DNA from 2 places in the Streptomyces sp. NBC_00104 genome. Region 1 is predicted to be linked to the other one. Evidence: riboswitches for the same ligand, from Rfam matches in the RefSeq annotation. Region 1 holds a riboswitch; the other holds the start of a gene.

Region 1 (7,457 bases):
AGTCGACGAACACGGCGGGGTAGGCGATGCACGAGTCGGTACAGGCAGAGGTCATGATGAGCTTCCTGGTCTCGGAGGAGCTCTCCTTCCGCATTCCGGTGGAGCTGCGTTACGAGACCTGTGATCCCTATGCCGTGCGGCTGACCTTCCACCTGCCCGGTGATGCTCCGGTGACCTGGGCTTTCGGGCGGGAGCTGCTCATCGACGGCGTGGGTCGGCCGTGTGGGGACGGGGACGTCCACATCGCGCCCGCCGATCCGGAGACGTTCGGCGAGGTCCTGATCCGGCTTCAGGTGGGCACCGACCAGGCGATGTTCCGGGTCGGCACGGCGCCGCTGGTGGCCTTCCTGGACCGTACGGACAAGCTCGTGCCGCTGGGGCAGGAGCGTTCCCTCGCCGACTTCGACACGCTGCTCGACGAGGCTCTGGACCGCATCCTGGCGGAGGAGCAGAGCGCGGGGTGAACCGTTACGGCGCCGGGGTGCCGTAACGCTTCAGCGCTTCCGGCGGCGGCCCTTTCCGCCGCGTGCCGGAGCCGGCACGGCCGCCGCTTCCGGGGCCCCCGGGCGGTCGGCCGAGACGACCAGGGCGGCCAGCGCGGTGGTCACGGGCACTGAGGCCACGAGGCCGATGGAGCCGACGAGCGTGCGCACGATCTCCTCGGCGACGAGCTCGCTGTTGGCGACCGTGCCGACACTGCTCTGGGCGATCGAGAAGAGCAGCAGCAGTGGCAGCGCGGCGCCGGCGTAGGCGAGGACCAGGGTGTTGACCACCGACGCGATATGGTCCCGGCCGATCCGGATGCCCGCGCGGTACAGGTCCCGCCAGCCCATCGCCGGGTTGGCCTCGTGCAGCTCCCAGACCGCCGATGTCTGCGTGACCGTCACGTCGTCGAGCACACCCAGCGAGCCGATGATGACGCCCGCGAGCAGCAGACCACTCATGTCGATCGTCGGGTACAGCCCGTGGATCAGGCCGGTGTTGTCGTCCGTGTTGCCGGTCAGATAGGCCCAGCCGATGAATCCGGAACCCAGCAGGCCGATCAGCAGCAGCGAGATCAGGGTGCCGATCACCGCCACGGATGTCCGGGCCGAGAGCCCGTGGCACATGTAGAGAGCGATCAGCATGATGGCGCTCGCCCCGACCACCGCCACCACCAGCGGGTTCGAGCCCTGCAGGATGGCCGGCAGGATGAAGAGGGTCAGCACCAGGAAGCTGATGGCCAGTGCCACCAGGGCCATGAGGCCACGCAGTCGGCCCACCACCACGACGGCGAGCGCGAAGATCCCGGCGAGCAGCGCCATCGGGAACTTCCGGTTCACGTCGGTGACCGAGTACTGCAGGTCCTTGGGCGCGGCGGGCTCGTAGGCGACCACGACCTCCTGGCCCTGCTCCAACTGCCGTGACTGGTCCGGCTGAACGATCTCCGTGAACGTACGGCCCTTGTCGTCGCCCGTATCGACTCGGATCGTGGCCTTCTTGCAGGTGCCGTTCGCCTGCTGCTGGGCGGATGAGCCCTCGGCGGTGGACGTGTCGCCGGTCGGGGGGACACCCGAGGCGTTCACCGACGAGCAGTCGACCTCGTCGACCTTGGTGACGGTGGCCTGCTGCGTCTGCCGGTCGAAGCCCACCCCGGTGCGCTCGTGTGCCGGGGCGCCGCCGGGCCAGAGCACGACGAGGCCCACGACGACCGCGGTCGCGAAGGGGATCAGCACCGCCGCGATGACCTTGCGCAGATGTTGCGAAACGGGCGCGGCGGGGCCATGGCTGTGACTGTGGGAGTGGCCGCCGCCGGAGGACGGGCCTTGGCCATGTCCGTCACCGGGGCCATGACCGCCTCCGGAACCGTATCCATGACCGTCTCCGGGGCCGTGGCCGCCCCCGGAACCGTATCCATGGCCACCGTCGGAGCCGTGCCCATGACCGTTTCCGGGGCCATGGCCGTGGGGTCGCTCGGGGGGCGGAGGCGGGGGCTGCTGCGTCGTGGTCACCGACCGATCATCGCAAGAACGAGCGATGCGCACTGTTCACCGCGCCACATCTGCCGCTAGCGTGGAGGCACCTTTGCACACGCGGGAGCTCGGAGCACCGGGCTGAGAGGGCGCTGACCTCCGCAGACGCGATGTTTCACGTGGAACATCGTCGGGCGGAAATCGCTGCGTCGACCGCTGAACCTGTTACCGGGTAATGCCGGCGTAGGGAGTAGGTCTCATGACCATCGAGGACACACGCACGCCTGCCTCCAGCCAGACAGACGGGGTATCCACCGCGTCCGAGGGCGAAACGAACCAGGGCGAACAGCCTCTGGAGGCCGGGAAGTCCATCGGCTGGCACAAGGCGTACATCGAGGGCTCGCGCCCCGATCTGCGGGTGCCGGTCCGCCAGGTGCACCTCACCAACGGGCAGTCCGTCACCTTGTACGACACCTCCGGCCCGTATACCGATCCGACAACGGAGACCGACGTCAGGCGGGGACTCCTCCCCCTCCGCGAGAACTGGATCATCGCCCGGGGAGACACCGAGGAGTACGCGGGCCGTCCTGTCCGCCCCGAGGACGACGGGGTCAAGCACACCTCGCCGCGTGGCGGGCTGCGCAACCTCGACGCGGTGTTTCCGGGGCGGCCGCGCCAGCCACGCCGTAGCCGTGACGGCCGGGCGGTGACCCAGCTCGCGTACGCACGACGCGGGGAGATCACCCCCGAGATGGAGTACGTGGCCGTACGGGAGAACATCTCGCCGGAGGTCGTCCGCGAGGAGATCGCGGCGGGCAGGGCCGTACTGCCCGCGAACGTCAACCACCCGGAGATCGAGCCGATGATCATCGGCAAGAGGTTCCTGGTGAAGGTCAACGCCAACATCGGCAACTCCGCGGTCACCTCCTCCATCGAGGAGGAGGTCGAGAAGATGACCTGGGCGACCCGGTGGGGCGCCGACACGGTCATGGACCTGTCCACCGGCCGGAACATCCACACCACCCGCGAGTGGGTGCTGCGCAACTCCCCCGTCCCCATCGGCACGGTGCCGCTCTATCAGGCGCTGGAGAAGGTCGACGGCAAGGCCGAGGAGCTGACCTGGGAGATCTACAAGGACACGGTCATCGAGCAGGCCGAACAGGGCGTGGACTACATGACGGTCCACGCGGGCGTGCGCCTCGCGTATGTGCCACTCACCGCGAACCGCAAGACCGGCATCGTCTCGCGCGGCGGCTCGATCATGGCGGCCTGGTGCCTGGCGCACCACAAGGAGTCGTTCCTCTACGAGAACTTCGAGGAACTGTGCGAGATCCTCGCCGCCTACGACGTCACGTACTCCCTCGGTGACGGCCTTCGGCCGGGCTCCATCGCGGACGCCAACGACGAGGCGCAGTTCGCGGAGTTGCGCACGCTCGGGGAACTCAACACGATCGCCAAGAGTTTCCACGTACAGACCATGATCGAGGGCCCGGGACATGTCCCGATGCACAAGATCAAGGAGAACATCGACCTGCAGCAGGAGATCTGCGATGAGGCCCCGTTCTATACGCTCGGCCCGCTGACCACGGACGTCGCGCCGGCGTACGACCACATCACCTCAGGCATAGGTGCCGCGATGATCGCGTGGTGGGGCACAGCGATGCTCTGCTACGTCACGCCCAAGGAGCACCTGGGACTGCCCAATCGTGACGACGTGAAGACCGGCGTCATCACCTACAAGATCGCGGCTCATGCGGCGGACATCGCCAAGGGACATCCGGGCGCACAGGAGTGGGACGACGCGTTGTCGGACGCCCGCTTCGAGTTCCGCTGGGAGGACCAGTTCAACCTGGCCCTCGACCCCGACACGGCTCGTGAGTTCCACGACGAGACGCTCCCGGCCGAGCCGGCCAAGACGGCCCACTTCTGCTCCATGTGCGGACCGAAGTTCTGCTCGATGAAGATCTCCCAGGACATCCGTCGTGAACACGGTGGTTCCCGGTCCGAGATCGAGGCGGGTATGGCCCAGAAGTCCAAGGAGTTCGCGGAGGCGGGGAACCGGGTCTATCTGCCGATGGCGGACTGAGGCGCACCTCCGCCGAAAGCCATGGGCGGCGAAGTGGTCCGGTCGCGGCCGCCACCGCTCGTGCGGCGAACTGCTGCCTGTGCGACGAGCGGTGCTCTTCCGGCCGGTTGCCGGGAGAGCCCGCCGCCGCGGGTTGGGCGGTGCCGTGGGGCCTGTTCCGGCCCGCGGGCCGGGGGCGTGCCAGATGGCCGCCGAAGCCCGGTTGCTTCCGGGTGGCGGCCGCAGCCCGGGTGCTACTCGGGCTGGTGCTCCGGCCCGCCGAAGTCCGGGCTGGAGAAGTCCGGGCTGCTGTAGCTGGGGCGGGAGCCGGCGCCGCCGCTGTCCGGGCTGCTGCTGAAGCTCGGGCGGTTGTAACCGAGGTGGGGCATGCGGCTGGGCCGGGCCGGCTGGTCCGGCTCGCTCAGCACCGCCGGGCCCGGGTTGGCGAGGGCATCGCGGAGGAACGGCAGGATGCCGCGCTCCAGGAGAGCCTCGCACCAGGCTTCCCTGGCCCGGGTCACCTCCTCGTTCAGCTCGCTGCGCGCTCCGTCGTCCAGAAGGGCGGTGGCGTTGTTGCGCAGGGCGGTGAGCAGGAGGCCGATCGCGGCCACGAGGATCGCCGCCGCCGTGACCGCGCCGAAGACCCACCCCGTGGTGAGGAGGGTCTCGGCGATCGCGCGCTCGGGGTCGAGCACCTTCATGACGTACCCCACGAGCAGGAAGAGCACTGCGGCGGTTCCGGCGAGGACGGGAGCGAGCACCGTGGCTATGGCACCGGCGCCCGCGCCGACGGCCTCGGTGACCTCGCCCACGGTGGCGGCGAGTCCCACCGCGGTGCCGTCCGGTTCGCTGGACCCGGACGCCGTCCCCTCACGGGCGGGCGTGGTGGTCGACGGCGGGTTGCGGAATTCGTCGCGGACCTTGACGTAGTACTGGTATTCGGTCGTCGCGGCGGCGGTGATGATCGCCGTGGCGTTGAGAGCCATGGTGCGCAGCTGTTCGCGGTTGAGCCGCTGGAGGCCGGCGGCGAATTCCGGGCGCTGTGGTGCGGAGCGCAGCGCCTCGCCGAGGATCCGCTCGTACTCCTGGCGGTCCTCACTGAGCAGGTGCTGCGGAACGCTGTTCATGTGCATCCCCCGATGCTCCGTAGGGCTTGTGGCTCGGCATGCTGACGAGCCGTCGGGCAGAAACGGAGGGGAGCCTGCTACGGATAAGCCGATGGTAGAGCGGTGACGGCAGGCGGTGACAGGGGGTTTGAAGAAATTGGCCCCTGGCCAGCCAAGTCTTCCGACGGGGGACGCCTGCCCGTTGAAGGCTCAGCTACGCAACGGGAGTTCCTGGACCAGCAGCTTTCCGGCCATGGTCACGCCGCCGTCCATGGCGACGGCCAGACCGTCCGCATACGTGTACGGTCCGTTCACCGAGGGGCCCGAGCGGTCCTCGCCGTCCTCCGAGCCGACCTCGCCCAGGAGGTACGGAATGGGGCTGTGACCATGGACGATGCGAGTGCCACCGTAGGTCTCCAGCAGTGAGCGCACGGCATCGGCGCCGCCCTCGTCGCGGAAGGAGAAGCGCCGGGTGAACTTGCGGAAGAGGTCCCAGACCTCGTCCGGGTCGTTGCGCGTGATCGTCTCGCGGACGGTGTCGTTGACCGCCTCGATGGAGTCGCCGTAGTCGCGGTAGGCCGTGGTGTCGGAGTGCACCAGGAGGTGGCCGTCGACCTCCTCCATGGCGTCCAGGCGGGCCATCCACTGGAGGTGGTGGTCCTGGAGGCGGTCCATGTCGGTCTTCTGGCCGCCGTTGAGGAGCCAGGCGGCCTGGAAGGTGGCGGTGCCCGCGCCGGAGTTGACGGGGGTGTCGCCGAACCGCTTGGCGCCGAGCAGCAGCAGCTCGTGGTTGCCCATGAGGGCCTTGCAGTAGCCCCCTGCTGCGGCGGCCTCGGCGGACAGGCGCATCACGAGATCGATGACGCCGATGCCGTCCGGGCCCCGGTCGGTGAAGTCTCCGAGGAACCAGAGCCGGGCGGTGCCCGCCGACCAGTTGCCCGCGGTGTCGACGAGGCCCTTCTCGCGCAGTGCGGCGAGGAGTTCGTCGAGGTAGCCGTGGACGTCCCCGACGACGAAGAGCGGACCCGGCCGGGCGGAGGACTGCTCGGCCTCCGCGGTCTCCGGGTCGATCACGACCTGGAGCGTGTCACCCCGTTTGATCACCGGAAGGTCCCGCTGGGTCGGGGTGTATCCCTCGGGGTAGCCCTCGGGTTCCTCGGAGGGCCTGGAGGCCTCTCCGGGGTCTGCGGTGTGGCCGTACGGACCGGCCTCGTGGACGTACGCGGGCACGCGGAAATCGCGCACCGTCGGCGTCCGCACCTCGGGTCCCTGACCGGCCCCCTGAGTCATCGACCCCTCCACCACCATCGCCCGCATCTGCACCGCATCGGACTGCCTGGTCGCAGCGGCCCACGGTGTGTGCGCCCATCATAGGAATGCGGATCGCGCCATGTGATGACCCAGGGGTGGTGAAATGGCGCAGGGCCCCAGTTCGCCGCGGTTTTCTCCCGAATTGGGCGGGGCTCTCCCGCCCAATTCCCGTTCGGATCCTCAGCTCGGGCGTCAACCCTCTTCGGGTGATCGTGGCGGGCTGACCGTCGTACGCGGTGGACGCCGCTCGGACGAGGTCCGCACGATCAGCTCCGTCGGTATCACCTGCTCGACCGGTTGGTCCGATTCGACTCCCTCGATGGCGTCGATGAGGAGCTGGACCACCGCCGTGCCGATCCGGCGAGGCTTGAGCGAGAGCGTGGTGATCGGCGGCTCGGTGGTCGCGTACACGGCGGACTCGCTGCAGCAGACGAGCAGCAGGTCCTCGGGGACGCGCAGGCCGTACCGCCGGGCCGCGGCCAGCAGGTCGGTGCCGTTCGGGTCGAAGAGGCCGTAGACCGCGTCCGGGCGGTCCGGCCGGGCCAGCAGCCGGTCGGCGGCGACGGCTCCGGCGCACGGATCGTGCGCCGGGTAGGCCTCGTACACCGGATCCTGGCCCACTCGCTCGCACCAGCGCAGGTACGCGGTGGTGGAGAGATGCGTGTACGTGTCCGTCGTCGTGCCCGTGAGGAGCCCGATCCGCCGTGCTCCCGCGGCGGCCAGGTGGTCGAGGATGCCGAGGACGGCGGCCTCGTGGTCGTTGTCGACCCACGCGGTGACCGGCAGCGAGCCGGCCGGGCGGCCGTCGGAGACCACCGGTAAGCCCTGGCGGACCAGTTCGCTGACGACCGGGTCGTGGTCCGAGGGATCGATGACCACGGTGCCGTCCAGGGCGACGTTCGACCACACGTCGTGCCGCGAGGTCGCGGGGAGGATGACCAGGGCGTAGCCCCGGGCCAGCGCGGCCGAGGTGGCGGCCCGCGCCATTTCCGCGAAGTACGCGAACTCGGTGAAGGTGAAAGG
Region 2 (7,457 bases), 2.7 Mb from region 1:
CTCCTCGTCCTGCCGGGGATTCCCGGCAGGCGTCGCCCAGCCGCGCGGATTGGCGACGAAGACCTGAACCGTCTCGGCCTTCAGATCACGGGCGTACGTCAGCCCGACGGAGTTCAGACCACCGGCGACGGGGACATGACCGCCGACGGGGTTGCGGGACGGTCCGGGGAGGTCGGGCGACTGCTGAGTGCTCACGGCACCAAGGGTGTCATGCGGCCGGGGGCATTCGACCGGCGGCTTCGACAGCCGCCGCCCGGCACCCCCGCCTCTGACGACTCCCGCCTCTGACGACTCCCGCCTCTGACGACTCCCGCCCTTGACGGCTCACGCCTCTGACGACTCCCGCCCCTGACGACTCACACCTCTGCAACTCCCGCCCGGCCGACCGTGGTCGGCCGGGCCGACAGCCTGCCCCGGTCCGCCGGTCCGCCGGTCCGCCGGTCCGCCGGTCCCGAACGGCCGGCTTCCGTCAGCGGATCTCGATCGTGATCTTCGAGCCCTTGGCCGCGGTGTCGCCGCCGTCCACCGACTGGCTCCTGACCTCGTCGCCGAAGAGCCCGAGCAGGCCCCGGTCCTCCTCGACCTCGAAGCCGGCGGCCCGCAGTTTCCGGGTCGCCTCGTCGACGCTGTCGCCCACGACGTCCGGGACCTCGACCATGACGGGCCCCTTGGAGATCGTGAGGGTGACGGTGTCGCCCGTGCCGACCTGCTTGCCCGCGCCCGGCGACTGCTCGGCCACGAGCCCCTTCTCGAACTCGGAGTTGACCTGCTTCGAGGCGATCTTCACCTTGAGGCCCGCCTCCTCCAGCTCGGCCCTGGCGTCCTCGACCGAGGCACCGGACAGCTCGGGCACCTCCACCGGGGCGCCCCGGCTGACCACGATCCTGACGGCCGAGCCCGAGGAGACCTCGGTGCCGGAGCCCGGCTGGGTGCTGATCACCTGGCCCCGGATGACCTCGTCGCTGAACTCCCGCGTCACCAGGCCCGGTTCGAGCCCGGCGCCGTTCAGCCGGGTCTTCGCGAGGTCCAGCCGGTAGCCCTTCAGATCGGGCACCTTCACGGTCTCCGGGCCCTTGGAGAGCGTCACCGTCACCGTCTCGTTGTCCCGGATCCGCTCCCCGGGCGCCGGGTCGGTGCTGATCACTCTGCCGCGCTTGACGGTGTCACTGAACGCCTGCTTGACCTCGACCTCCAGGCCGGCGCCTTCGAGCCGCTTCGTCGCGTCCGCCCGGCTCTGCTGCAGCACGGCCGGGACCTGCGTGAACTGGCCGGAGTTGATGTACCAGACACCCCCGCCCACACCGAGGACGAGCAGCACGGCCACGACGACCGCCCACAGTCCACGCCGGGGCGCGGGGGAGTTGCGGGTGCGCCGGGGCGGCGGCGGAGGCGACGCGAACCGGCTCGTACGGTTCAGCTGGTCGGGGTCCGTGGCCACCGACCGCGACACGGACAGCGAGCGCGGGATCACGCTGGTCCGGTCCTCGGCGCTGTCGTGGCCGTCGGCCGTCGCCTGCGGCGGCACCGCGTCCAGCTGCTCGCCGCTCAGCCCGGCCCGAGCCTCCAGTGTCTGCGCGAGCAGCGCTACGGCGTCGTACGGCCGCAGCTCCGGATTGCGGGCGGTCGCCGACGCGACCAGCTCGTCCAGCTGGTACGCCAGCCCCGGTACGAGGGCCGACGGCGGCGGCACGTCGTCGTGCAGCGCGTGGTAGAGCACCTGCGCGGGGGAGTCCCCGGAGTGCGGCTTGCCGCCGGTGAGCATCTCGTAGAGCATCACGCCGCACGCGTACACGTCGACGCGGGTGTCGGTCGTGCCGTGCTCCAGCTGCTCGGGGGCGAGGTAGGAGACGGTGCCGAGGACGGTGCCGGTGGTGCTGGTGACGGTGTCCACGGCCCGTACGAGCCCGAAGTCGGCGACCTTGACCCGGCCGTCGTCCCCTATCAGCACGTTCTCCGGCTTCATGTCCCGGTGCACGAACCCGGCGCGGTGCGCGGCGCCCAGCGCGGCGAGCACCGGCTCCAGGATGTCCAGCGCCGCCCGGGGCTGCAGCGCCCCGCGCTCGCGCAGCACGTCACGGAGGGTGCAGCCGGCGACGTACTCCATCGCGAGGTAGACGTACGAGCCGTCGGTGCCCTGGTCGTAGACCCCCACCACGTTCGGGTGGGACAGCCGTGCCACCGACTTGGCCTCACGGATGAACCGCTCGACGAACGTCCGGTCCGCGGCCAGCGTCGGATGCATCACCTTGAGCGCGAGCACGCGGTCGAGGCGGGTGTCCACGGTCCTGTAGACCGTGGCCATCCCGCCGACCGCGATCCGCGCCTCGACTCGATACCGGCCGTCGAGCACATGGCCGACAAGCGGGTCCTGAAGGGTCGTGTCCACGCAGGTGAGTGTACGAGCCGCCGCTGACGGGCCCCTAAGGTTCCGTGGCACGCGAGACGTACTGCAGCAGAGCTGTGACCGAGATCGGAGGGCTGTGACAGGCGGGTGTTCGGCCGAGCTCGTTCGGTTGTTCGAGTGAGAGTGGAGTGGCGTGAGGTTCGACTCAGAACGCCGGGCGCTCCGGATCCAGCCGCGCCAGTCCCTCGCCCGGTGACGACGCCTCCGCGAAGTGGCGGCGGGGGATGCGGCCCGCGCGGTGGGCCAGCCGACCCGCCTCCACCGCGTGCCGCATGCCCTCGGCCATGAGGACCGGTTCCTGGGCCCGGGTCACGGCGGAGGCGAGCATGACACCGGCGCACCCCAGCTCCATCGCGAGCGCGACGTCCGACGCCGTACCGGCGCCCGCGTCGAGGATCACCGGCACCCGCGCGTGCTCGACGATCAGCTGGAAGTTGTGCGGGTTGCGGATGCCGAGCCCGGACCCGATGGGCGACCCGAGCGGCATGATCGCGGCGCAGCCCACGTCCTCCAGTTTCCGCGCGAGGACGGGATCGTCGTTCGTGTACGGCAGCACGGTGAAACCGTCGTCGACGAGCGTCTCGGCGGCGTCGAGCAGTTCGATCGGATCGGGCAGCAGCGTGCGCTCGTCGGCGATGACCTCCAGCTTGACCAGGGACGTACCCAGCGCCTCGCGTGCGAGGCGGGCCGTCAGCACGGCCTCGCCCGCGGTGAAGCAGCCGGCCGTGTTGGGCAGGACCCGGATGCCGAGCCTGTCGAGCACCGACAGGACCGAGCCGTGCACGGACGCGTTCACGCGACGCATCGCCACCGTCGTCAGTTCCGTGCCGGAGGCCACCAGAGCGCGCTCCAGGACGTCCAGGCTGGACGCGCCGCCCGTGCCCATGATCAGGCGGGACGAGTAGGTCGTGCCGCCGAGGACGAAGGGGTCGTCTGCCATGGGATCAGCCTCCTTGGACGGCGGTGAGGACCTCGACACGGTCCCCCTCGCAGAGGGCGGTGGTCGTCCACCGCGCGCGCGGGACGACGGTTTCGTTGAGCGCGGCGGCGACACCGGCGGGGGACGCGGTCAGCGTCCGCACGAGCGCGTCGAGGGCCGTGCCGGGAGCGATCTGCCGCCGCTCCCCGTTGACGAGGACGGTCAGCGTCCCGGTGGTGTTCATACGGGCTGCTCCAGGAGTTCGCGGGCCGCGCCGGCGCGGAACCGCAGCGGCGTGAAGTCACGGGCCTCCTCCGGCAGTTCACCGGTGGTCAGCACATGGGCCAGGACGTCGCCGGTCACCGGGGTGAGGAGCACCCCGTTGCGGTAGTGGCCGGTGGCGAGGAGCAGGCCGTCGAGCCCGGTCGGGCCGAGGAGGGGCGCGTTGTCGGGGGAGGCGGGGCGCAGGCCCGCGCGGGTCTCGGTGAGCGGGAGTTCGGTGATCCCGGGGACGAGTTCATGGGCGTCCCGCAGCAGTTCGTACACCCCGCCGGCGGTCACCGTGGTGTCCCAGCCCTGCTCCTCGCTGGTCGCGCCGACGACGAGTTCGCCGTTCTCGCGGGGCACCAGGTAGACGTGACTGCCACGCACCACGGCCCGCACGGTACGGCTCAGGAAGGGCGCGTACGGCTTCGGCACGGTCAGCCGCAGCACCTGCCCCTTCACCGGCCGCACCGGCGGCAGCACCTCCTCCGGGACCCCGGCGAGCCGCCCGCTGAGGCTGCCCGCGGCGAGGACGACCTGCCCGGCCGCCACCTGGTCACCGTCGCCGGTCCGGACCCCGGCGGCCCGCTCCCGCACCACCGACAGCTCGTCGGCCCAGGCCCGGTGGAACACCACCCCGGCGCGCACGCAGGCCGCGACGAGGGCCCCGGAGAGCCGCCTCGGGTCGATCTGGTGGTCCCCGTCGACCCGCAGTCCGCCGCGCACGCCCGGCGCGAGCATCGGCTCCAGACGGCGGCACTCACGTCCGCTCAGCCACTCCGACTCCAGGCCCGACCGGCGCTGCAGGGCGTGCAGTTCGCGCAGATGGGCGCGGTCGTCGGCGTCGAGCGCGACCGCGAGCGTGCCGGAGCGGCGGTAACCGAGGTCGAGACCGGTCTCCTCCGTCAGCTCGGCCGCGAAGTCCGGGTAGCGGCGCGCGGACTCCAGGTTGAGCCCCAGCAGTGTCTGCTCGCCGTAGTGCAGTTCGGTGACCGCGGCGAGCATCCCGGCCGCCACCCGGGCCGCCCCGCCGCCGGGCTCGGGATCGACCACGGCCGTGGCGAACCCGCGCTGCGCGGCCCGCCACGCCGTGACGAGCCCGATGATTCCGCCCCCCACGACGAGGACGTCTGACGTGTGCGTACGCGACATGGGCGTCCAGCCCCTCCCTTCGCCGGCATGACCCGGATCAGGTTCGTACGGTCGGAGGCCGCCAGCCTCCCTCTCAGCCCGGTGCGTCCGGGCTCCCGCGAGTGCTCTACGGTGGCCCACCCTAGCCCTCGCCGATCGTCCCAGTAAGGGAGCCTCCGCTCATGCCCCGCTCGCTCGACGGTCTCGTCCTCGCCCCCGTCGCGGACCAAGCCCCAGGTCAGGTGGGCACCCGCACCCGGTTCGCGTACCACGAGAAGGACGGCGAGATCTGGGCCGAGTACGCGGGCGGCGACGTCGTACGCGGTCACCTCGTGGGCACGCGCGCGGGGGACCGGCTGGACTTCCGGTACGTGCAGCTGAAGACCGACGGGACCACCGCGTCCGGGCACTGTGTGTCCCAGGTCTCCGAGCTCCCCGACGGGCGGGTCCGCCTGGAGGAGACCTGGGAGTGGGAGTCGCGACCGGGCAGCGGGACGAGCGTGGTGGAGCAGGTCGACGAGACCGTGGGGCGGCTCACGGAAAGCGACCGCCGACCCACCCGCTGACTGACCGAACGTCAGTTGTCTATGGTGATCAGGTGAGCGAGCAGACGCAGCAAAGGGGCGGGTCGGCGCGGCGCGTGGTCGTCGTGGGCGCGGGCATGGCCGGGGTGCAGACCGCGGTCGCCCTGCGCGAACAGGGCTTCACCGGCGACGTGACACTGATCGGCGCCGAGCCGCACCAGCCGTACGACCGGCCGCCGCTCTCCAAGGCCGTGCTGCTCGGCAAGGCCGAGGGCTCCGCCTTCGACGTCGACTTCGAGGCGCTCGGCATCGAACTCCGGCTGGGCCGCGAGGTGTCGGGCCTGCGCCCCGCCGACCACGAACTCGACACGGCCGCCGGGCCCGTCCCGTACGACCTCCTCGTCCTCGCGACCGGCGCGGAACCGATCCGGCTGCCGGGCGCCGAGGGAGTGCCCGGGGTGCATCTCCTGCGGACCCTGGACGACGCCGAGCGGCTGCGGCCCGTACTGGCCCGGCAGCACGACATCGTGGTCGTGGGCGCGGGCTGGATCGGCGCCGAGTTCGCCACGGCCGCGCGCGAGGCGGGCTGCGCGGTGACGGTCGTCGAGGCGGCCGACCGCCCGCTCGCGGGCGCCCTGCCGGCGGAGGTGGCCGCGCCGATGGCCGCCTGGTACGCCGACAGCGGGACCACGCTGCGCACCCACGCGCGCGTGGAGCGCGTCGAGCCCGGGACGGTCGTCCTGGACGACGGCACCCGGGTGCCGGCCGGCGCGGTCGTCGTGGGGATCGGCGCCCGCCCGGCGACGGTCTGGCTGAAGGGCTCGGGCATCGAGCTCGGCGCACACGGCGAGGTGGTGGCCGACGACCACCTGCGCACCTCCGCGCCGGACGTCTACGCGGTCGGCGACTGCGCCTCCTTCCCCTCGGCCAGGTACGGCCGTCGCCTCCTCGTCCACCATTGGGACAACGCCCTCCAGGGCCCTCGCACGGTCGCCGCGAACATCGTCGGCGAGACCCCCGAGCCCTACGACCCCGTCCCCTACTTCTGGTCCGAACAGTTCGGCCGCTTCGTCCAGTACGCGGGCGACCACGCCTCCGCCGACACCATGGTCCGGCGCGGCGACCCCACCGGCACCGCCTGGTCGGTGTGCTGGCTCCGCGAGCGCCGGCTGGTCGGCCTGCTCGCCGTGGGCCGGCCCCGCGACCTGGCTCAGGGCCGCCGCCTGATCGAGGCGGGCACCCCGATGGACCCGGAGCTGCTGGAGGACCCGGCCAGGCCCCTGAAGGCGGCGACGGCGTAGCGCAGGCGTTTTTCACCGCCGCCCGGCGTACTCCCCACCCCCCTGTCGGCCCCCGTCGGAGGGGCTCGGCTACCCACTGTCAGTCCCAGATGGCAGTCTTGGAGACGTGACCGAGATTGACGCAAAGATCGATGCTCTCGTCCCCGCGTGGCTGACCCTCCCCGACATCGCAGAGATGCTGGACGTCGAGGTGACCCGCGTGCGGCAGCTGGTGAAGGAAGGCCAGCTCATCGCCGTACGCCGTGGTGAGAACCGCGCGCTGCACGTCCCCGCCGCCTTCATCGACGGGGACAAGGTGGTCAAGGGCCTGTCCGGCACCCTGACCCTGCTGAGGGACGACGGCTTCACCGACGAAGAGATGCTGGAGTGGCTCTTCACTCCGGACCCGAGCCTGCCCGGAACCCCGGCCCAGGCCCTGAGCGAGAATCGCGGCACGGAGGTGAAGCGCCGCGCCCAGGCGCTCGCCGTCTGACCCGAACACCGGAAACACCCGAAAATCTGACGCAGCCGCCTGTACGGCGTACGGGAGCCGGGCCCGCGAGGGCCCTGGCTCCCGCACGCCGCACCGACAACGCACCGCCAACGGGGGACACACGCATGCCCGACGCCGCCGCACAGCTCGCCGACGCCCGGCTCTACCTCTGCACGGACGCCCGCAGGCGACAGGGCGATCTGCCCCAGTTCCTGGACGCGGTCCTGAGCGGCGGCGTGGACATCGTGCAGCTGCGCGACAAGGGCATGGAGGCCGCCGAGGAGCTGGAGCACCTCCAGGTCTTCGCGGACGCGTGCCGCCGGCACGGCAAGCTGCTGGCCGTCAACGACCGCGCGGACGTGGCGCACGCCATCGGCGCGGACATGCTGCACCTCGGCCAGGGCGACCTTCCCGTCCCCGCCGCCCGCGCCATCCTCGGTGC

The links. Region 1 has a riboswitch for thiamine pyrophosphate ahead of thiC (phosphomethylpyrimidine synthase ThiC). Riboswitches for the same ligand answer to the same signal wherever they lie in the genome.
Region 2: another riboswitch for thiamine pyrophosphate. It lies ahead of thiO (glycine oxidase ThiO); the one in region 1 lies ahead of thiC (phosphomethylpyrimidine synthase ThiC).

What each region holds. Positions count from the first base shown of each region.
Region 1 covers NZ_CP108215.1:5,614,821-5,622,277, reverse strand. Annotated here, with positions in the region: gene OG272_RS24755 (SsgA family sporulation/cell division regulator) at 27-464, shown strand; gene OG272_RS24750 (YibE/F family protein) at 495-1,991, opposite strand; TPP riboswitch at 2,063-2,219, shown strand; gene thiC (phosphomethylpyrimidine synthase ThiC) at 2,212-4,038, shown strand; gene OG272_RS24740 (hypothetical protein) at 4,272-5,150, opposite strand; gene OG272_RS24735 (metallophosphoesterase family protein) at 5,334-6,428, opposite strand; gene OG272_RS24730 (LacI family DNA-binding transcriptional regulator) at 6,627-7,457, opposite strand, start outside.
Region 2 covers NZ_CP108215.1:2,945,471-2,952,927, reverse strand. Annotated here, with positions in the region: gene OG272_RS12765 (deoxyribonuclease IV) at 1-195, opposite strand, end outside; gene pknB (Stk1 family PASTA domain-containing Ser/Thr kinase) at 470-2,386, opposite strand; gene OG272_RS12755 (thiazole synthase) at 2,550-3,344, opposite strand; gene thiS (sulfur carrier protein ThiS) at 3,349-3,567, opposite strand; gene thiO (glycine oxidase ThiO) at 3,564-4,739, opposite strand; TPP riboswitch at 4,737-4,848, opposite strand; gene OG272_RS12740 (hypothetical protein) at 4,901-5,284, shown strand; gene OG272_RS12735 (FAD-dependent oxidoreductase) at 5,317-6,543, shown strand; gene OG272_RS12730 (helix-turn-helix domain-containing protein) at 6,650-7,015, shown strand; gene thiE (thiamine phosphate synthase) at 7,141-7,457, shown strand, end outside.